4 regions of the Streptomyces sp. NPDC043908 genome follow, and region 2 is predicted to be linked to each of the others. Evidence: riboswitches for the same ligand, from Rfam matches in the RefSeq annotation. Region 2 holds a riboswitch; each other region holds the start of a gene.
The links. A riboswitch is a leader RNA that binds a small molecule or an ion and turns the genes downstream of it on or off. The one in region 2 is predicted to bind cobalamin.

Region 1 (3,247 bases), on a different contig from region 2:
TCTCCGGCGGGATCATCAACGAGAAGGGCCTCCGAACAGAGGTCATCTTCGCGGCGCTCGTCGGCGCCATCCTGTGGAATCTGGTGACCTGGCTGCTCGGACTGCCGTCCAGCTCCTCCCACGCGCTGTTCGGCGGTCTGATCGGCGCGGCCGTGATGTCGGCCGGCTGGTCCTCGGTGAACGGCTCGACCGTCGTCACCAAGGTGCTCCTGCCCGCCGTCGCCGCCCCGATCGTCGCGGGCGTCGCCTCGATGCTGGCCACCCGGCTGACGTACCGGATCAACCGGAACGCCGACCCGGCGGCCGAGAAGGCCACCGCCAAGGGCTACCGGGCCGGGCAGATCGCCTCCGCCGGCCTCGTCTCGCTCGCCCACGGCACCAACGACGCGCAGAAGACCATGGGCATCATCACCCTCGCCCTGGTCACCGGCGGCGTGCTGCACCCGGGCGCCAACCCCCCGCTGTGGGTCATCGTCTCGGCCGGCATGGCCATCGCCATGGGCACCTACCTCGGCGGCTGGCGCATCATCCGCACCATGGGCAAGGGCCTGACCGAGCTGGCTCCGCCGCAGGGCTTCGCCGCCCAGTCCGGTGCCGCGACCGTCATCCTGGCCTCCTCGCACCTCGGCTTCTCGCTCTCCACCACCCAGGTCTGCTCCGGCTCCGTCATGGGCGCCGGCCTCGGCCGCAAGGGCGGAGTGGTCCGCTGGTCCACCGCGACCCGGATGTTCATCGCCTGGGGCCTGACCCTGCCCGCCGCGGGCCTGGTCGGCGCCGGCGCCGAGTTCCTCGCCGGACGGGGCACCTGGGGCATCGTCCTCGTGGCGGTCCTGCTGGTCGGGGGCTCCGGCTTCATCTGGAAGCTGTCGCGCCGCCAGCCGGTCGACCACAACGACGTCACCCACGTCCCGGCCGCCGTTCCGGCCGAGCCCGCCGGTGTCGTCACGACCGCGATGGCCGCGGTCACCCCGCCGCCCACCGCCGCCGCCGCGGCCGTCGACCTGACGGCCACCATCCCGGCGCCCGCCCCCGCCGACCCGGCCCGCCCGGCCGTCGTCTGACCCGGCCGCGCTCCCCGAAGGAATCGTCATGCACATCGACTGGGCAGCTCTCGGCACCGTCTTCGGTGTCAGCCTCATCGTCACCGTCGGCCTGGTGGGCCTGTTCACCGTCGGCATCGTCGGCCTCAGCAAGCAGCAGTCGGCGGCGGCCGGCAAGGGCAACGTCGCCGTGGCCCGCACCACCGCCTACCTCTGCTTCGCGCTCTGCGCGGCGGCCGTCGCGTACGGCATCAACCTGATCGTCGCCAAGTAGGCCGACGACCGGCGCCGCACCCTCCACAACCGCCCTCCGGCCCTGCCGGGGGGCGGTTTCCTGTGTGCCTGCGCACACTCTCCCGTCGCAGGTCAGCAGCGAGTTGACGGGCGTTCCCGGGCATGGTGGACTGCCCGAGCCATTTACGGCGGCAGAAGAGGAAGCCGGTGCGAATCCGGCGCGGTCCCGCCACTGTCATCGGGGAATCATCCCCGTGAGCCAGGAACTCTCACCGCCGGTCGACGTCGTACCAGGGCGCGGACACCCTGAGTGAGGACATACCGCCATGCGCGCCTGCCTGTTGCCGGCACCCCCCGGACGTACCGGAGTTCCCCGCGGCGTTGCGGCGGGCTGATCCCATGCGTGCCGATCGCACTTTCGCGTACGGCGCCACCGCCGGTCTCCTCGGCGACCTCCTCCTCGGCGACCCCCGCCGCGGACACCCGGTCGCCGCGTTCGGCCGTGCCGCGGCCGCCGTGGAGCGCGCGCTGTGGCGCGACCACCGTGGCTGGGGCGCGCTGCACACCGCCGTGTGCGCCGGAGGCGCCGCGGGCGCCGCGCTGCTCGCCACCCGTGCCGTACGCCGCAGTCCCGCCGCCTCCGTCGCCCTGACCGCCGCCGCCACCTGGACGGTCGTGGGCGGCACTTCGCTGGGCCGGGAGGCCCGCGCGATCGGCGCCGCACTCCAGGCGGGAGACGTCGAGGCGGCCCGCGCGCGGCTGCCGCATCTGTGCGGGCGCGACCCGCAGTCGCTGGACGGGCCCGGCATCGCGCGCGCGGTCGTCGAGTCCGTCGCCGAGAACACCTCCGACGCCGTGGTCGGCGCGCTGGTGTGGGGGGCGCTCGCGGGCGTGCCCGGTCTGGTGGCGTTCCGCGCGGTCAACACCCTGGACGCGATGGTCGGCCACCGCTCGCCGCGCCATCTGCGGTACGGGTGGGCCTCGGCGCGCCTGGACGACGTGGCGGGCTGGCCGGGCGCCCGGCTCACGGCCGCGCTCGCGGTCGTGGCGGGAGGCGCGCCGCGCGCCGCCACGCGCGCGTGGCGGTCGGACGCGGCCAAGCACCCGAGCCCCAACGCGGGGCCGGTGGAGGCGTCGTTCGCGGGGGCGCTCGGCGTACGGCTCGGCGGCACCCTCGCGTACGGCGGCCGTGTCGAGAACCGGCCGGTGCTGAACGGGGACGGCCGGGCGGTGGAAGTGGCGGACATCGAGCGGGCGGTGCGGCTGTCGCGCCGGGTGGGCTGGCTGGCGCTGGGTGTGGCGATCGCGGTGAGGAAGGTACGGACATGAGCGGCGGACTGCTGGTCGCGGGCACCACGTCGGACGCGGGGAAGAGCGTCGTCACCGCCGGGATCTGCCGGTGGCTGGTGCGCCGGGGTGTGAAGGTCGCGCCCTTCAAGGGACAGAACATGTCCCTCAACTCCTTCGTCACGCGCGAGGGCGCGGAGATCGGGCGCGCGCAGGCGATGCAGGCGCAGGCGGCGCGCGTGGAGCCGTCCGCGCTGATGAACCCGGTGCTGCTCAAGCCGGGGAGCGACCGTTCGAGCCAGGTCGTGCTGATGGGCAAGCCGGTGGGCGAGTTGAGCGCCCGCGGCTACCACGGCGGGCGCCAGGAGGCGCTTCTGGGCACGGTCGTGGACTGCCTGGAGCGGATGCGGGGCACATATGACGCCGTGATCTGCGAGGGGGCGGGCAGCCCGGCCGAGATCAACCTGCGGCGCACCGACATCGTCAACATGGGCATCGCGCGCGCCGCGAGGCTGCCGGTGGTGGTGGTCGGCGACATCGACCGGGGCGGGGTGTTCGCCTCGTTCTTCGGGACGACGGCGCTGCTGAGCCGCGAGGACCAGGCGCTGGTCGCCGGGTACATCGTCAACAAGTTCCGGGGCGACGTCTCGCTGCTCGAACCCGGTATCGAGATGCTGCGCGGCCTC
Region 2 (3,247 bases):
AGGAGCCTGCGGGAGCTGCGGGTCGGGCTGCCGTTTCTGCACGTCAGTGAGCGCGCCGAGGCGCACGAACGCGGACCGGCCGCGGTTGTGGAGCTGCAGTGGCGCACGATGCGGGAACAGGCTGCCGAGGCGCCGAGTTTCCCGGCGTTCGGAGAACTTGTGGAAGCGGCACATTCCGAGCCGAGGCTACGACAGCTCTACGTGTTCTCCAGTCACTGGACGCTCGGCTTCAGTTCCTGCATCGGGTTCCCGTTCCACGTGGAGGTGGCCATCGCGCCGTCGCACAACGACAGCCCGTACCGCGTGATGAAGCATCCCCACTCCGTCGTGATCGGCGAGGCTGCCACGGCGGAGGAGGCGGTCGCGTCGGCCGTGTCCCACCTACCCACCGGGCTCGGCCCAGCAGTTACGGGAACCGCCGAACGGGGTGCGTGACGCGTCTGGGCAGGAAGCGACAGCCTGAACCTAGTCACGAACAGTCATTAATCCGCAGCCAATTGACTGCTGGTCAGGATACCGGGAGCGGGGCGATCCGACTGGCCACCCACACTGACAACGCATCCTGCGGGACGCCGCCAAGGCCCTGGGCGTGCCCAGGGCGGTCTGGGGCACACGTACAACATTGGGAGCATTATCGCCTTTTCGAATATGTCGAAAACATGTGCAGTCGCAGCGTGGAGATGTGCGCGAGCACAGGGCAAGAGCCCGGCGCCGGACGCGGGTGCGGTGGGAAGGGGATCAGCCGGGCATGGCCTACCGGTCGAGCCTGCCGTAGCCGCTCGGCAACCCGCTGCGGTCCGAGGGCCACGTCTCGTGTGGACGTCCGAATGATGGACGGGGGTCGTCGGGCAGCGGGTGCTCGGCCTAGTCTGGCCGGTGCAGCTGGTTCGCCCCGTCCGCCAGGCGGGATGCGTCGTAAGAGGGAACCCGGTGGGAATCCGGGACTGCCCCGCAGCGGTGAGCGGGAACGACCGCCGTCATACGCACTGGGACCGGACAACGGTCCTGGGAAGCGACGGCCAGTAGGTGCCGCCGGGTCCACCACCCGGCCGGCGTGCCCGCGAGTCCGAAGACCTGCCCGTTGCCCGCACCCGGACGGTTCCGTGTGCGGATATCCCGGTGACCTCGTGGGCGGGTCGGCGTACACAGCGAGCGGCAGGTGCGGGCACTGGTCCCGTGGCGTGGCCCGCCCGTTCTGTCGTTCCCTTCGCGTCCGCGTCCCGTCGCCGGGATGTTTCTGGAGACATCTCGCGAAGGAGAGATCCGTGACAGCGAAGCCCGCAGCCGCGGCAGTACGAGCTACCGTGTACGGCTATCCCCGTCAGGGGCGGAACCGCGAACTGAAGAAGGCCGTCGAGGGCTACTGGAAGGGCCGCGTCACCGCCGACGCCCTCCGGGCCGCCGCCGCCGAACTGCGCCGTGCGAACTGGCAGCAACTCGCCGAGGCCGGCATCCACGAAGTACCGACCGGCGACTTCTCGTACTACGACCACGTCCTGGACACCAGCGTCATGGTGGGCGCTGTCCCCGCCCGTCACCGGGAGGCGGTCGACGCGGACGCGCTCGACGGCTACTTCGCCATGGCGCGTGGTACCCAGGACGTGGCGCCGCTGGAGATGACCAAGTGGTTCGACACCAACTACCACTACCTGGTGCCCGAACTCGGCCCCGACACCGTGTTTGCCGCGAACCCCGCCCAGCAGGTCGCCGAACTCGGGGAAGCGGTCGCGCTCGGACACACAGCCCGCCCCGTCCTGCTCGGTCCGATCACCTACCTACTGCTGGCCAAGCCCGCTCCGGGCGTGGACGTGGACTTCGAACCGCTGACGCTGCTGGACCGGCTGCTCCCGGTGTACGCCGAAGTGTTCGCGGAACTGCGGGCCGCCGGAGCGGAGTGGGTGCAGCTGGACGAGCCCGCCCTGGTGCAGGACCGCACCCCGGCCGAGCTGAACGCCGCGTCCCGCGCCTACCGCGACCTCGGCGCCCTCACCGACCGGCCCAAACTGCTCATCGCCTCCTACTTCGGCCGCCTCGGCGAGGCCCTCCAGATCCTCGCCGCCGCGCCCGTCGAGGGCCTCGGACTCGACTTCACCGACACCGGCGCGGCCAACCTCGACGACCTCGCCGCCGTCGGCGGACTGCCCGGCAAGCGCCTGGTGGCAGGCGTGGTCAACGGCCGCAACATCTGGATCAACGACTACCAGAAGTCTCTGACCACCCTCGGTACTCTCCTCGGCCTCGCCGGCCGGGTGGACGTCGCGGCGTCCTGCTCCCTCCTGCACGTTCCCTTGGACGCTTCGGCCGAGCGCGACATCGACCCGCAGATCCGACGCTGGCTGGCCTTCGCCCGTCAGAAGACCACCGAGATCGCCACCCTTGCACGCGGACTCGCCCAGGGCACGGGCGCGATCGAGGCACAACTCGCGGCCAACCGGGCCGATCTCGCCTCACGGGCGAGCTCTGCCCTCACCCACGACCCCGCGGTCCGGGCCCGGACCGCAGCGATCACCGATGCCGATGGACGGCGCTCCCAGCCCTACGCGGAGCGGACCGCTGCCCAGAAAGCCCTTCTGGGGCTGCCGCTGATCCCCACGACCACCATCGGGTCGTTCCCGCAGACCGACGAGCTGCGCGCGGCCCGCGGCGCCCTTCGGGCCGGCCGGATCGACATCGCCGGCTACGAGGCGCGCATCAAGGACGAGATCGAGGAAGTGATCTCCTTCCAGGAGAAGACCGGCCTAGACGTCCTGGTGCACGGTGAGCCCGAACGCAACGACATGGTGCAGTACTTCGCCGAGCAGCTCACCGGCTACCTCGCGACGCAACACGGCTGGGTCCAGTCCTACGGCACCCGCTACGTGCGCCCGCCGGTGCTGGCAGGGGACATCTCGCGCCCCGAGCCCATGACCGTCCGCTGGACCTCGTACGCGCAGTCCCTGACGGCCAAGCCGGTCAAGGGCATGCTCACCGGGCCGGTCACGATGCTGGCCTGGTCCTTCGTACGGGACGACCAGTCGCTCGGCGAGACCGCCCGGCAGGTGGCGCTCGCGCTGCGGGACGAGGTCAACGACCTTGAGGCCGCGGGTACGTCGGTCATCCAGGTCGACGAACCGGCTCTCCGCGAGACCCTGCCGCTGCGCGCCGCCGACCAGGCGGACTACCTGGCCTGGGCCACCGAGTCCTTCCGGCTGACCACCAGCGGGGTCCGGCCGGACACCCAGATCCACACCCATATGTGCTACGCCGA
Region 3 (3,247 bases), on a different contig from region 2:
GGTAGCCGTTGACCTGGAGGAACTCACCCGAGAGCGTCTCGCGCTTGAAGAGGTTGGAGACCTGCGGCTCGATGCACTCGTACACACCGGCGATGGAGGCGATGGTCGCGGTCGGGGCGATCGCGAGGAGGAGCGAGTTGCGCATGCCCACCGCGGCGATCCGCTCGCGCAGCGCCGCCCAGCGCTCCGGCCAGTTCAGCTCGACGTCGTAGTGGTCGGGGTGCAGCACACCGCGGGCCGTCCGCGTCTTCTCCCAAGCGGGCAGCGGGCCCGAGCGCTCGGCGAGGTCGCAGGACGCCTCGTACGCCGTGAGCATGATCCGCTCGGCGAGCTTCGTCGACAGGGCCTTCGCCTCGGGGGAGTCGAAGGGCAGGCGCAGCTTGAAGAAGACGTCCTGGAGGCCCATCGCGCCCAGGCCCACCGGACGCCACTTGGCGTTGGAGCGGCCGGCCTGCTCGGTCGGGTAGAAGTTGATGTCGACGACGCGGTCGAGGAAGGTCACGGCGGTGCGGACGGTCTCGTCCAGCCGCTCCCAGTCGATCTCGCCGGAAGCCAGCACGAAGGCGCCGAGGTTCACCGAGCCGAGGTTGCAGACGGCCGTCTCGCCGTCGTCGGTGACCTCCAGGATCTCGGTGCAGAGGTTGGAGGAGTGGACCGTGTGGCCGGGCTCCGCCGTCTGGTTGGCGGTGCGGTTGGAGGCGTCCTTGAAGGTCATCCAGCCGTTGCCGGTCTGCGCCAGGGTGCGCATCATCCGGCCGTACAGGTCCCGCGCCGGCATCGTCTTCTGGGCCAGACCCGCGGCCTCGGCCCTGCGGTAGGCGGCGTCGAACTCCTCGCCCCACAGGTCGACCAGCTCGGGCACGTCGGCGGGGGAGAACAGCGACCAGGTGCCGTCCGCGTCCACCCGGCGCATGAACTCGTCCGGGATCCAGTGCGCCAGGTTCAGGTTGTGCGTGCGCCGGGCGTCCTCACCGGTGTTGTCGCGCAGCTCCAGGAACTCCTCGATGTCGGAGTGCCAGGTCTCCAGGTAGACCGCCGCCGCCCCCTTGCGCCGGCCGCCCTGGTTGACCGCCGCCACCGAGGCGTCCAGCGTCTTCAGGAACGGCACGATGCCGTTGGAGTGGCCGTTGGTGCCCCGGATGAGCGAGCCGCGCGAGCGGATGCGGGAGTACGAAAGGCCGATGCCGCCGGCGTGCTTGGAGAGCCGCGCCACCTGGTGGTAGCGGTCGTAGATCGAGCCCAGCTCGTCCAGCGGGGAGTCCAGCAGGTAGCAGCTGGACATCTGCGGGTGGCGGGTGCCGGAGTTGAAGAGCGTGGGGGAGGACGGCAGGTAGTCGAGCCGGCTCATCAGCCGGTACAGCGAGGCGACCTCGTCCAGCGCGCGCACCGAGTCGTCCTCGGCCAGGCCCGCCGCGACCCGGAGCATGAAGTACTGCGGGGTCTCGATGACCTGGCGGGTGATCGGGTGGCGCAGCAGATAGCGCGAGTAGAGCGTGCGCAGGCCGAAGTAGCCGAAGCGGTCGTCGGCGCCGTCCGCGAGGGAGGTCTGGACCAGCGCGTCGAGCCGGGCCGCGTGCAGCCGCACGAAGTCGGCGGTGCGGTCCGCGATCAGCCCCTCGCGGTGGCCGACCTCGACCGACTCGGAGAACGAGACCGAGCCCTGGCCCGCGGCCTCCTCGGCGATCGTGAGCGTCAGCAGCCGGGCGGCGAGGCGGGAGTACGCCGGGTCCTCGGAGATCAGACCCGCGGCGGCCTCGGTGGCGAGCCCACGCAGCTCCGCCTCGTCCGAGCGCGCGTTGCGGCCGCGCAGCGCGGCGGCGGCGACACGGCCGGGGTCGGTGTCCGGCAGGTCGGCGGTGAGGTCGGTCAGGGTCCGCAGCAGGGCGGTCCCGGGGGCATCGACCGACTCCTCGGCGATCGCTGAAGCGGGATCCGCAGGGGCGATGGTCACGTGGGGGCACTCCTCGCTCGGCACGGGGCCTCGGGGAAGTGCGCGGGCACACGGACACACCCCCTCGGGGGTACGCCGCGTCCACTGCCCATTCCGCGAGGCCCGGACGTCTCGGCGCCCGGACCGGACGGTCAGGGCGGGCTGTTCGGCAGGTCCTCGGACTGAACACGTACGCAAACGCGTACGAGTACACCGTTGCGGGACAGTTCCGGATTTGCACCGGATTCCCCTGCGGCGACAGCGAGCACGAGCATACATCTTGTGCCGGGCGGTCGTGGCGCCCCCACATGTTGTGTCGCATCCGTACCGGAGTGTGTGTGCTGGGTAGTTGCTTCACCGCGGGCCGGTGGCGGCCTGTCGCGCGGTTCCCCGCGCCCCCGAGGGGGTTGCGGAGGCCGTGGGGCGGAACCGCGAGGCGGTCGTGGACATTCCCCGGAGCAGTCCCGGGAGCCACGAAAACGGGCCGCCGGGTTTCCCCGGCGGCCCGTCCCACGCTGTGCGGCTCAGTGCGCCGAGCCCGCCGTCGCCGGCGGCAGTTCGACCTCCACGCCCGGGTCGCCCGCGTCCGCCGTGTAGTCCTGCGGGGACGTCTCGTCGACCCCGTCGGGGGCCTTCACGGCCCGCAGGACGAGCGTGAGGACGACGGTGACGGCGACGTTCAGGACGAACGCGGTGAGGCCGATGTAGCCGATCTCACCGATGCCGGGGATGTTCTTGGAGCTGCCGCCGAAGTGCTTCTGGGTGGGGGAGGCGACCCCGTACGCGGCGAGCGTGCCGTACGCCATGCCGGCCGCCCAGCCCGCGAGCAGCGCCCAGCGGTGGAACCAGCGCGTGAACAGACCGCCCACCAGGGCGGGGAAGGTCTGGAGGATCCAGATGCCGCCGAGCAGCTGGAAGTTGATCGCGACCGTCTTGTCCATGGTCAGGACGAAGACCAGCGCGCCCACCTTCACCAGGAGCGAGACGATCTTGGAGACCTGCGCCTCCTGCTTGGGCGTGGCGTCCGGCTTGATGAAGTCCCGGTAGATGTTGCGGGTGAACAGGTTCGCGGCCGCGATCGACATGATGGCCGCGGGGACGAGCGCGCCGATGCCGATCGCCGCGAAGGCCACGCCCGCGAACCAGTCCGGGAACATGTCCTCGAAGAGCTGCGGGATGGCCAGCTGGCCGTTCTTGACCTTGACCCCGGCGGCGATCGCCATGAAGCCGAGCAGCGCGAGCAGGCCCAGCATCAGCGAGTACAGCGGCAGGATCGTGGTGTTGCGGCGGATGACCTCGCGGCTGCGCGAGGAGAGG
Region 4 (3,247 bases), on a different contig from region 2:
GCACCCACTGCTACTCGGAGTCCGGCAGACGCCCGTCGCGGCAGGTGAGCCACGAGGACCTGCTCCGGATCGCCGACGCGATCATCACCCTGGGCCCGGTCCAGGTCACCCTCGCCGGGGGCGAACCACTGCTGGTCAAGGGGGTCTTCGAGGTCGCGGAGCGGCTGACGCGCGCGGGGATCTCGGTCCTCGTCTACACCGGCGGCTGGAACTACCGGCCGTGGATGACCGAAGAGCTGGCGCGTGTCTGCGGACGGGTCGTGGTGAGTGTCGACGGTCCCACGCCCGAGGTGCACGACCGAATTCGCGGCAGGGCGGGTTCGTTCGGCCGGGCGATGCGCGCGCTGGCGCTGCTGGAAGACGGTGCGCGGGAGCGGGACCGGCGAGCGGACCGCCCGCTCCCGTTCGCCGTCGACTGCGCGGTCGTCCGGAGCAACATCGACCGGCTGGAGGAGTTCTGCACGGACGTCCTGCCGCGCTTCCCGCACCTCAGCTCCCTGGACTTCGGCGCCGCCGTCCCGTCGGGGCTCGGCAGCCGCGCCGGATACGCCGAGCACGAGCTGCTCACGGACGAACAGCTCGCCCGGCTGGGCAGTGAGGAGCAGCGTGCGCGGCTCCAGTCGCTCGCCCCCGCCACGGTCCGCGTCGGCACGTCGACCAACTTCTCCCTGCAGATGAATCCCGAGCAGGTGGCGCGCGGCCTCGACTTCCAGTCCCTCCAGGTCGAGCCCGACGGGCAGGTGCGGGCCATGCTCATCTACGAGGGGACGGTGGGCAGTCTGCTGGAGGAACCGCCGGCCGAGCTGTGGCGGCGTGCGGTGGAACGGTGGAACGATCCGTTCGTGACCGAGGCGCTCTCCGACGCGGGCACCATGCGGAGCTGGGCCGAGGCCGTCCGGCGCATCGACTACCACTTCGGTTCCGACGAGGTCCGCGCCCGCATCGACCGCCGCCCGGCGTTCGTCGCGCCGGCGACGAAGTGAGCACGGCTGCCCGGAATGTGATCTGCAATACCCGCGTCCACGGCCAGACTTGCAGGTGGGGCGGGTCGCACCTACGGTTGGCGAGCCGTGGTGTTCGGGAAGACCGGTGCAAGACCGGAGCGGCCCTCGCCACTGTGATCGGGCCCCACGTCGTTCAGGCCATGAACGGCTTCGGGTAGCCCGTCCCGTTGTGCCACTGGTGGCCGTGAGGCCGCTGGGAAGGCGGGGACGGTGCGACACCCGGAAGCCAGGAGACCGGCCACGGCATCTCGCGTAATGATCCACGAGGTGCTGGAGCGTGAACGAATGACCCTGCCCACCCCTGCCGCCACATTCCACTGGCGACGTGAGGACACCGTACGCACCGCCTGGCTGCTGGCGGTGATCGCCGCCCTGCACGTCGTCGCGTTCGGCATCCTCTTCCTGCTGGTGGTGCCCGAGCACTACGAGGTCGGTTCCAAGACGTTCGGCCTCGGGCTCGGCGTCACCGCGTACACCCTCGGTATGCGGCACGCCTTCGACGCCGACCACATCGCCGCGATCGACAACACCACCCGCAAGTTGATGGCCGACGGCAAACGGCCGGTGTCGGTCGGCTTCTGGTTCGCCCTCGGGCACTCCAGCGTCGTCGTGGTGATGGCGGCGCTGGTCGCCGGGGGCGCCCAGCTCGCGGGCACCCTGATGAACGACGACTCGCCGACCCATCAGACCCTCGGCGTGGTCGGAACGACCGTCTCCGGATCGTTCCTCTACCTCATCGCCGCCCTCAACCTGCTGGCCCTGGTCGGCATCCTGCGGGTGTTCCGGGCCATGCGCGCCGGGACGTACGACGAGGCCGCGCTGGAACAGCACCTGGACTCACGGGGGTTCATGAACCGCCTCCTGGGGCGTTTCACCAAGTCGATCACCCGCCCCGGCCAGATGTACCCGCTGGGCTTCCTCTTCGGCCTCGGCTTCGACACCGCCACCGAGGTCACCCTGATGGTGATGGCCGGCTCGGGCGCCGCCGCCGGACTGCCCTGGTACGCGGTGCTGTGCCTGCCGCTGCTCTTCGCGGCGGGGATGAGCCTGTTCGACACCATCGACGGCACCTTCATGAACTTCGCCTACCAGTGGGCGTTCTCCAACCCGGTGCGCAAGGTGTTCTACAACCTCACCATCACCGGTCTTTCCATCGCGGTGGCCTTCCTGATCGGCACGATCGAGCTGGTGGGCGTGCTGCACGAGAAGCTGGACCTGCGGGACGCCGTCACCGGGTGGGTCGCGGGCCTCGACCTGGACAACGTCGGCTTCATCATCGTCGGCCTGTTCGTCGCGGTGTGGGCGGCGGCGCTGGCGTACTGGCGGTTCGCCAGGGTCGAGCAGCGGTGGGCGGTACGCGCCGCCGCGGCGCCGGGCCGGACCTCGCCGGACGCCGCCCGCGACGAGGCGGCACCCGGCCCCCGGGGCGAGGCCGTTCCCGCGCCCCGGGACGGCGCCGCGCCCGCCCCGGACGCCGTCGGCTGAAGGCCCCCGCGCCTGGTCGCGGGGGAGACCGGGGCCGGTCCGGTGGGTGTCGTGGCCGGGACGGAGATCCCCGGGACGGAGATCCGTCCCGGGCCCCTCACCGACCGTCGGTCACCCGGCGGCCAGCACCGCCTTGCGGTGGCTGAACGTCTCGATGGAGTAGCGGCCGTGGTAGTTGCCCATGCCGCTCTCCCCGACGCCGCCGAACGGCAGGTCGGAGACGGTGAGATGGGCCAGCGGCAGCCCGAGGCCGAGGCCGCCCGATGAGGTCTCGGCGGCCAGGCGCTCCCGGGTGGTGTCGGACTCGGTGAAGGCGTACAGCGCCAGCGGCTTGTCGCGGTCGTTGATGAAGTCGATGGCCTCGTCCAGGTCGGACACCGTCACGATCGGCAGGATCGGGCCGAAGATCTCCTCCCGCATCACCGGCGACTTGGGGTCGACGTCGGCGAGGACGGTCGGCGCGAGGTACTTGGTGGCGCGGTCGCCCCGGCCGCCGGTGACGACACGGCCGGAGTCGAGCAGACCGTTCAGACGGTCGAAGTGGCGCTCGTTGACGATACGGCCGTACTCGGCGGAGGCCTGCGGGTCGGTCCCGTACAGCGCCTCGATCGCCCGGGTCAGCGCCGGTTCGAGGGCCCGGGCCGTCTCGGGGTCGGTGAGGACGTAGTCGGGCGCGACACAGGTCTGGCCCGCGTTGAGGAACTTGCCCGCGGCCAGCCGGGCCGCGACGCCGGCGATGTCGGCGTCCCGGTCGACGA

Region 1: it holds a riboswitch for cobalamin, as region 2 does, so the genes downstream of both, AC069K_RS16095 (cobalamin biosynthesis protein) here and metE (5-methyltetrahydropteroyltriglutamate--homocysteine S-methyltransferase) in region 2, are expected to answer to the same signal.
Region 3: it holds a riboswitch for cobalamin, as region 2 does, so the genes downstream of both, AC069K_RS31835 (ribonucleoside-diphosphate reductase subunit alpha) here and metE (5-methyltetrahydropteroyltriglutamate--homocysteine S-methyltransferase) in region 2, are expected to answer to the same signal.
Region 4: it holds a riboswitch for cobalamin, as region 2 does, so the genes downstream of both, nicT (Nickel transporter NicT) here and metE (5-methyltetrahydropteroyltriglutamate--homocysteine S-methyltransferase) in region 2, are expected to answer to the same signal.

What each region holds. Positions count from the first base shown of each region.
Region 1 is NZ_JBWKEI010000006.1:292,591-295,837, reverse strand. It holds gene AC069K_RS16105 (inorganic phosphate transporter) at 1-1,061, shown strand, start outside; gene AC069K_RS16100 (hypothetical protein) at 1,090-1,314, shown strand; cobalamin riboswitch at 1,421-1,617, shown strand; gene AC069K_RS16095 (cobalamin biosynthesis protein) at 1,674-2,603, shown strand; gene AC069K_RS16090 (cobyric acid synthase) at 2,600-3,247, shown strand, end outside.
Region 2 is NZ_JBWKEI010000001.1:879,970-883,216, forward strand. It holds gene AC069K_RS04145 (DUF6193 family natural product biosynthesis protein) at 1-435, shown strand, start outside; cobalamin riboswitch at 867-1,096, shown strand; gene metE (5-methyltetrahydropteroyltriglutamate--homocysteine S-methyltransferase) at 1,266-3,247, shown strand, end outside.
Region 3 is NZ_JBWKEI010000019.1:71,322-74,568, reverse strand. It holds gene AC069K_RS31835 (ribonucleoside-diphosphate reductase subunit alpha) at 1-1,951, opposite strand, end outside; cobalamin riboswitch at 2,082-2,221, opposite strand; gene mctP (monocarboxylate uptake permease MctP) at 2,455-3,247, opposite strand, start outside.
Region 4 is NZ_JBWKEI010000003.1:20,823-24,069, forward strand. It holds gene AC069K_RS08125 (radical SAM protein) at 1-983, shown strand, start outside; cobalamin riboswitch at 1,055-1,261, shown strand; gene nicT (Nickel transporter NicT) at 1,260-2,489, shown strand; gene AC069K_RS08135 (aldehyde dehydrogenase family protein) at 2,601-3,247, opposite strand, start outside.